Regions from separate parts of the Ochrobactrum teleogrylli genome, predicted to be linked through region 2. Evidence: predicted binding sites of a transcription regulator. Region 2 holds the regulator's gene; the other holds the start of a gene.
What was found. The regulator LexA, encoded in region 2, represses DNA repair genes until DNA is damaged. The targets are predictions, from matches to a motif close to TGTTCNNNNTGTGTTCNG.

Region 1 (4,376 bases), 2.4 Mb from region 2:
GGCCAAGATCGCGAGCTTGCAGCACCAGTTCCTGCGGGTGCGACGCACCGCACAGGAACGAAAAATTGCTGGCGACAGCCATTTCATAATAAGCGGGTTTTTTCTCGATGTGGGGCATCAGGCAAACAACCCATGCAGGAACCAGCGCGGATGATTGGCGCCGTCATAAAGACCTTCGCGGAAAATCCAGAAACGCTGGCCGTTCACATCTTCCACCCGGTAATAATCGCGCAGTTCCGGTACGTCGTGACCGATGGTAAGCCACCATTCCGGTTCGATCCGCTCTGGTCCTTCGGCAAGGCGAATATGATGGCGGACCCGTCGCCACAGGAAGAATGAGGGCGGACTGTCCGGCACTTCCGCCACGCTTTCGATCAGCTGCGGCGGGCGAAACAGTTTTATGGGGCGCGCTGGCGGGTCACCAGCCAGCGTTGGGCTGCTTTCATAACCGGTCTGGTTTGCGTGGCTGCCATGCAGGGCAGGGCGCAGGCCAAAAGCGCGCTCCGGCATATGCGTATCGCGTGCGAAAGGCACCAGCACGCGGTCCGGCCCCAGACGCGCCGAGAGACGGTCGATCAGCTGGCTGAAGCCGGCATCATCTTCCTCATGCTGGTCCAGCCCGGTCTGGCGTTGTGTGACCGCAGCACTGCGCAAGGCGGCAAGCCTGATCATGTCAAAACCGAAACCGGCATCCAGCGGATCGGTGAGGGCATTAAGCCTTTCACGCGCAAGACGCAGAAAAACCCTGTCATCGCGCAGAGGCTGGCCGGTTTCAATGCGGATATGGCGTATCTCGCCATCGACCCGGAAGAAGGATGCTTCGATCAAAAGCGCGCCTTTGCCTTCCGTCTCAAGCCGGGCGAACAGCTCCTGCGCCAATTCCTGCAAGATGCGCTCCACCAGTTCCATGGCGGTCAGAGGCTCGGACTGGCGGCGCTCTGCCGTTGCGAGCGGCACCATGCGTAGCGGCGAGATGGGCGCGCGCTCCTGCCGTGTCAGGCGACCGAGACGGGTGGCGAGATCGGGACCAAAGCGCGCGGTGAGTGCTGCACGCGGCAGCGCCATCACATCGCCGATGCGTTTCAGGCCCGCGCGCTTGAGGCCGGTTTCAGCGGCATCGGCCAGTTCAAGCGCGGAAAGCGGCAGGCGCGGCAACACGGCATCGGCCTGCGCCTTGTCGAATACGCCGCCTCTGGTGCCACGGGCGAGAAGCCGCGCCGCAAAACTGTTATCGGCAATAGCTGCCCGAACGTGCAGACCGGCGCGCTCGATGCGCTGGATCACATCGGCATGCATGGCGGCCAGTCCGCCGAACAGATGCGCGCAGCCGGTAATGTCCAGCATCAGCCCGTGCGGCGGATCGAAGGCGACAAGTGGCGTATAGCGTTCGCACCAATGGGCCATTTTGTTGAGCAGGGCGGCATCGCGCTCCGGCGCGGCATTGACCACATCAAGCCTTTCCACACGCGCCCGCGCATCGGTCAGCGCCATGCCGGGATAAAGCCCGAGCTTGGCGGCCTTGACGTCGATGGCCGTCAACCGAAGCGCATTGGCGGTGCGCTCGGTAATGACAAGCGGCAGTGCGTCGGACGCTTGCCCGGAGGATGCATCAGATCGCCCGGCGCGGTGCAGCCTGTCCGTCGGCAGGAACGGAAACCACAGCGCCATGAACGCCATAGATGCCGACGCTGCCGCTTCCTTCCCGTTCTCTGATGCCGAATTCAAGGGTTTCATTGTTCCATTCCATGATCCACTGGCCGCATGTGCCATGACGGTTGCGCTCCAGAACGGCCAGGAAGGCCGGTTTTCCGGGCGCATTGGCCCCGCTGGAGCGCGAAGGCGCAGGCGCGACACGCCATCGGCTGACGGCAGCGCTTTGCACGCCGGTGCGATGACTTCGAAGCAGGATGACCGGCAGTTGCGCTGTCTCCGCTGCCAGCAGCAGGCGACGTGAGGCTGTCAGGTCGAGGCATTTCGGCTGGCCGGTTATCGAGGCAACGATGCCGGAGACGAGATGCGAAGCCTTGCCGCCGGTTCCTGCTTCCAGCACATCATTGGCCGCCTTCAGGACATCCTGCGCATTCGGACAGCGCACGATCAGCAACCGGTGCGGGGCGATGCCGAAAGCATGCAGCCCCGGCGGGTAAAGCCCGCCATATTCGCTTGTCGCCGTTTCCTCCTCGATCCAGATGATCGGTCGCTGCTTTTGTGTGGCGCGCAATGCCATGGCGAGCGCAAAGCCGGTCGCCGCCATATGCGCACCGGGATTTTCCGCGAAAACCTCATGCAAGGCATCACCAGCAAGCCCATGCGGAAAGGCTGCGTCCGCTGCCGCGTGGCCAAGCGCGAAACTGTTTTCGCGTCCGAAACCGGCAGCTGTATCGCCAGCAAAATTTCCTTGCGGATCGTTGCCTTCAATGGCGGTAACCATGCGCCGCAACGTCGCGATGTCGATGCCGCTCACGTCAAAAATCCTGTAATCTGTCTGTGTTTGTTGGCGCGGTTCCGGAGACAGGAACCGTCATTGTTCTCTATTTGTTCTAGTATTGAATCGACTCTGAAAAGAGTCAAGCAGGGAAACGTTCGATCCCTGTGGGCGCGTCGGATTCTTCAAGGAACAAGAAAATTCAGGACAAAGAAAAACGCCCTCCGATGAGAAGGGCGTTTCCAAAACGGTAGACCTTAGGCCGTTGAGATTCTGGCGCGGTGAGCCGAAAATGGTGGGCCTCGAGAACCGGCGCGCAGCGTACTTAAAGGTACGGGAGCACCGGAAGCGCAGAAAACTGCCATTTGCAGGCCAGCAGAGCCTGAAGATCAATGCCTAACGGCGGTCGCGGGCAGCCAGCGTACGCAACCGCAGCGCGTTGAGCTTGATGAAGCCTGCTGCGTCTTTCTGGTCGTAAGCGCCCTGATCGTCTTCGAAGGTCACGAGCTTGTCGGAATAAAGCGACTTGTCCGACTCGCGACCGATCACCATCACATTGCCCTTGTAGAGCTTGAGGGTGACTTCGCCTTCGACGTTCTTCTGGCTGAGATCGATTGCGGCCTGCAGCATTTCGCGCTCCGGCGAGAACCAGAAGCCGTAATAGATCAGCTCCGCATAGCGCGGCATCAGTTCGTCCTTGAGGTGAGCAGCGCCACGGTCGAGCGTGATCGATTCGATGGCGCGGTGGGCCGCCAGCAGGATCGTGCCGCCGGGCGTTTCGTAGACGCCGCGCGATTTCATGCCGACGAAGCGGTTTTCCACGAGGTCGAGACGACCGATGCCGTTGTCGCGGCCATATTCGTTAAGCTTGGCAAGAAGCGTTGCAGGCGAAAGACGCTGGCCATTGATCGAAACGGCATCGCCCTTTTCAAAGCCGATCTTGATGATCGTTGCCTTGTCGGGAGCTGTTTCCGGCGAAATGGTGCGCATATGCACATATTCCGGCGCCTCGACAGCCGGATCTTCCAGAACCTTGCCCTCGGACGAGGAGTGCAGCAGGTTGGCGTCCACGGAGAACGGCGCTTCGCCCTTCTTGTCCTTGGCAACCGGAATCTGATGCTGTTCGGCGAATTCGAGCAGATGCGTGCGGCTCTTGAACGACCAGTCGCGCCACGGCGCGATGATCTTGATGTCCGGGTTCAGCGCATAGGCCGAAAGCTCGAAACGAACCTGATCGTTGCCCTTACCGGTTGCGCCATGCGCAATGGCGTCGGCGCCGGTCTTTTTGGCAATCTCGATGAGATGCTTGGAGATCAGAGGACGGGCAATCGAGGTGCCGAGCAGATAAACGCCTTCATAGACGGCATTGGCGCGGAACATCGGGAAAACGAAATCGCGCACGAATTCTTCGCGCACGTCCTCAATGAAGATTTCCTTGATGCCCAGCATTTCCGCTTTCTTGCGTGCCGGTTCAAGTTCTTCGCCCTGACCCAGATCAGCGGTGAAAGTCACGACTTCCGCGCCGAGTTCCGTCTGAAGCCATTTCAGGATGATCGAGGTGTCGAGACCGCCCGAATAGGCGAGCACGACTTTCTTAACGTCTTTCCACTTGCTCATAGTCAACTTCCGATACGATGGATGACCCATTGTCCGCTCGGGGAGAGCATCCGCAGGGCTTGGGAATTGGATGTTGCTGTCCTTTTATCAGTTGCTAGGCGACGTGCAAGCCGGATGGCTGCGACTTATCGAAAAGACCCGAGAATCCAGTAGCGGCGAGATTTGATTCGCGTTAGAGCATTTCCAGCAAAAGTGCGAAGCGGTTTTGCGTCGGATAATGCTCAAAACAAACGGGATAGAGCGGTTCCGACGATTCGGTCAAAACAGGAACCGCTCTATCTTGCCGCGAATTTTCGGAGCTTTTCGCATGTCGTTCCTGACAAACCTGACCTTC
Region 2 (4,376 bases):
CGCCGACCTCATTCCGCTTTGCCACCCGCTGATGCTGACCAAGGTCGCGGTGGATATTGTACCGGACCATGCGCTGCCGGGCTTGCGCGTTCGCGCACTTGCAAAGCTCAAGGGCCGCACCGGCGTGGAAATGGAAGCTCTGACCGCTGTATCCGTGACGTGCCTGACGATCTATGACATGGCCAAGGCTGTCGATCGCCATATGGAAATCGGCAATATCCGCGTTGTGGAAAAGTCTGGTGGCAAGTCCGGCGACTGGAAGGCGTGAAACGTTCCGACAAGTTTGAGTTCGAGAGGAAATACGATGTCCCTTCTCCCGGTCGAAGATGCTCTGGCGCGTATACTCTCCTCCGCAGAACCGCATGGCCTCGAAACCGTTGCGTTGAACGAAGCGGGCGGGCGCGTTGTTGCCCGCGCCGTTGAGGCGCATTTCCTGCAACCGCCTTTCGACTGCTCAGCCATGGACGGCTATGCTTTGATTGCGCCAGCAGATACCACCTATCCGCTTCAACTGAAGGTTATCGGCGAATCCGCTGCTGGCAAGCGCTTCGACGGTTCACTCCTCCCCGGACAGGCTGTGCGTATTTTCACTGGCGCACCGATGCCGGAAGCTGCCGATACGATTGTCATCCAGGAACATACCGAGCGATCTGGCGATCAGCTAACCATACTCGAAGGCATAGCCACGGGGCGTCATATCCGCCGGGCTGGTCTCGATTTTGCGCCGGGCAAGACTGTTCTGTCCGTTGGCCGCGAACTGGACGCACCCGCTTTGTCACTGGCTGCGGCCAGCGGCAATCCAACGCTTGATGTGTTTCGCAAACCTCGCATTTCTATTTTGGCCACCGGCGACGAACTTGTGCCGCCGGGAGCCGACCCCGGCCCGGACCAGATTGTCGCGTCAAACAGCGTCGGCATTGCCGAAATCGTGCGCCGCGCCGGTGGCAAGCCTGAAGATATGGGAATCATTCCGGACGATCCGGCTCAGATCGAAGCGGCTATCGCCTCCGCTCTCGACAGCGGCATCGACGTACTGGTGACCATCGGCGGCGCCTCGGTCGGTGACCGCGATTACGTCCATGGCGCATTACGCAATTGCGGTGTCGAACTGGACTTCTGGAAAATCGCCATGCGCCCCGGAAAGCCGCTGATGTATGGACGCAAGACCGTCAATGGCAAAACCGTTCACATAATCGGCCTGCCAGGCAATCCGGTTTCAAGTCTTGTTTGCAGTCTGGTTTTTCTCCGTCCGCTTATCGCGAAACTTGCAGGCACCGATTTGACGGCGGATATCCGCCCGGCGAAACTCGGTCAGGCGATGCCCGCCAATGACCATCGCCGCGATTTTGTGCGCGCAACGGTCGAATCACAAAGCGATGGAACACTGCTGGTGACACCGTTTCCAGTACAGGACTCGTCCATGCTGACGGCCCTTGTCGGTTGCAATGCACTGCTCATTCGTGATGAAAATGCCCCGGCAGCCGCTGCGGGCACACCGTGCCGTGTTCTGATGTTGCGCTGATAGGTGTGAAAAGCCGCGCTTTCACAACCTCGAATGAACACGAAGTAACAAACGTAATTGTTTGAAAACAAACCGTTTCATCAAACACCGAGCCCCACCTCACACCCTTCCGTGAACAGAACCGCAACAAGGCGCGCACCCGTTAATCATTTTAAAACCATTGCAGAACAAGACTGGAACATATAGTGTTCGTTCTGGTTTTGTTTTTCTCGATTCTTATCTGGCCGGAGGGTGTCGCGCATGTTGACCCGTAAGCAGCACGAGCTTCTGCTGTTCATTCATGACCGTCTGAAAGAAACGGGCATTCCGCCATCTTTTGACGAAATGAAGGAGGCGCTCGATCTTGCTTCCAAGTCGGGCATACATCGGCTGATCACCGCTCTGGAAGAACGCGGTTTTATTCGCAGACTGCCGAACCGAGCGCGTGCCCTTGAGGTGCTGCGGCTACCGGATTCGATTGCACCGGGGCTGAACGCGCAGAAGAAATTCGCACCGAGCGTCATTGAAGGCAGTCTGGGCAAGGCGCCGCCTGCGCCCGCGCAACCATTGCGCCCTGCCCCGGTTGCGATCAATGACGATGTGTCGGCAACCGTGTCGGTGCCTGTCATGGGACGCATCGCTGCCGGTGTGCCGATCTCCGCCATTCAGAACCAGACGCATTCGCTCAGCCTTCCGCCGGAAATGATCGGCGCGGGCGAACATTATGCGCTGGAGGTCAAAGGTGACTCGATGATCGATGCCGGAATTTTCGACGGTGACACGGTGATCATCAAGCGCGGTGACATGGCCAATCCGGGCGAGATTGTCGTGGCTCTGGTCGATGATGAAGAAGCGACCTTGAAGCGCTTCCGCCGCAAGGGTGCGTCGATTGCGCTTGAAGCGGCAAACCCCGCTTACGAAACGCGCATCTTCGGTCCCGACCGCGTGCGCGTACAGGGCAAGCTGGTCGGTCTGATCCGCCGGTATTGATCAGAGGTTGTCCGTTTTGGGCGATTTGGGTCGCAATGGTAGTTTACCGGACTGCCGGAATAACTGATCTCATAGCCGCCATGCGGTCATTCACATTTGCCCGGCTCCTGATTGTCATCAGCCGGACAATTTGACACCACCACCTGCGCAGTCCTTTTCTTTTTATATTCCCAATCTGGCAGTCCCCGCGCTGCGCGGGAATAGAGCCGAAATAGATGCCACGGACGCCGTGGCTCATCGATGGCGAAGGCCAGCGTGTCGTCGTAACGCGGATCAGCAAATCTGGGCTGTTGCGGTGGAGCGCCGCTTTCGTCGGGCGAGGTGCTTGAAAGCTTCACGGTGGGAACATTGGCGGCGTCTTTCTTGTCACCCAATTTGATTTCAACCGTCCCGCGCAAGGCCAGATCACGCCGGTTGAGAACGAGCTTATTCGTGCGCGTGCATCCTGGCATTTCGCCAGCTACAGCCAGAATAATCACATCGCCAATGTCACAGGCGATATCCTGAACTGTCGGATCAGCCGTATATACAAGCACGCGCCCGTCGCGCAGCGTGATCGTGCACAATCCATCCTCGCAGATAAAGCCGTCCGTCGGGATTCCTCTGAGCCGGTCCTTTGCGTGTTGCGGTATCAGAAATTGCGATGCGAGATAGGCAGTTTGCCAATTATCGACCGTGAACTTGGATGGTCTGTCGCGGTTCACGGCAAAACGCCCATCGGACAGTCGAACCCCAACCAGCTTAGCATCTTCCGAGATCACGACATCTGGAAACGGCTCGCGTACAAAGGCGATAAATCCCAATAAAACAAATGGTAAAGCGAGAATCTTGAATCTGGTTGTGAACAGGACCGCAATCACAAGCGCTATGGTCCAGAAAGCAAGCGCTGTGAGCGGCATCGCGCCCGGATTGCCTTCCGGGGACCAGGACGCCACGAAACTTGCAATCTCGCGCACGATCCACACACCGGAACCAGCAAGGGACAATGGTATCCAGTCGAGACCGAGCGGCATCAACACCAAACCGAAAACAGCAAAGGGCATGACCAGAACGGCAATCACCGGATCAGCCAGCACATTGCCAATCAGCCCCAACGGTGCGGTATTGTTGAAGTGGTAGGCAGCGAAAATACCGCTTGCAAGCCCAGCCAATAACGACGTTCCTGCAGCGGCAAAGACAAAATTCAACGCCTTGGCTGCCAATCCGCCGACTGGCGCTGCAACGCGCCTTTCCATATCCTGCAGCTTCTTGGCCTTGCGCGCGCTCCACCAGGCATAACCGGCGATCAGGGCAGCTGTCGCCGAATAGGACATTTGAAAACTAGGCCCCAATATTTCATGCGGTGAAATCGCGATGGTCACCATTCCGGCGATTGCCAGATTGCGCATGCTGATCGCAGCCCGGTCGAACAATAACGCGCTGAGCATCACGGCGATCATCACATAGCTGCGCTGTGCGGCCACATCCGCTCCAGACATGGCGAGATAGAACGTACAGCTCAGCAGGGACAGGAATGCCGCGTATTTTTTGACCGGATGGCGCACACTGAACGCGGGAAAGAGCGCAAAACCAGACCGGAGGACAAACATGACGACCCCCGCCGCCAGTGCCATGTGCAGCCCCGATATGGAAAGAATATGCGCGAGACCCGCCTTGCGCAGATTTTCGTTGGTTTCCTCACTGATGCCGCCGCGCGTTCCAGCGATCAATGCGGCTGTGACATTGCCGTCCTCGCCGCCAATCACCTCCTCCACCCGCTCCGAAACGCGCACGCGCAGCAAGGCGACCCACTCACTGATCGCAGCGATCAGGCTTGTTTGCGGCGGGACATGCGCCGTCTTTGGGTTCCCCAGAAAGAAGCCGTTTGCACCAATACCGTTGAAAT

Region 1: the regulator LexA is predicted to act here: its motif matches at 2,526-2,543, upstream of WIX40_RS13265 (ImuA family protein).

The regions. Positions count from the first base shown of each region.
Region 1 covers NZ_JBBHKQ010000001.1:2,833,575-2,837,950, reverse strand. The annotation lists gene WIX40_RS13275 (error-prone DNA polymerase) at 1-118, opposite strand, end outside; gene WIX40_RS13270 (Y-family DNA polymerase) at 118-1,569, opposite strand; gene WIX40_RS13265 (ImuA family protein) at 1,610-2,464, opposite strand; gene WIX40_RS13260 (argininosuccinate synthase) at 2,822-4,042, opposite strand; gene WIX40_RS13255 (LysE family translocator) at 4,350-4,376, shown strand, end outside.
Region 2 covers NZ_JBBHKQ010000001.1:406,187-410,562, reverse strand. The annotation lists gene moaC (cyclic pyranopterin monophosphate synthase MoaC) at 1-268, shown strand, start outside; gene WIX40_RS02055 (molybdopterin molybdotransferase MoeA) at 305-1,522, shown strand; gene lexA (transcriptional repressor LexA) at 1,763-2,491, shown strand; gene WIX40_RS02045 (ComEC/Rec2 family competence protein) at 2,578-4,376, opposite strand, start outside.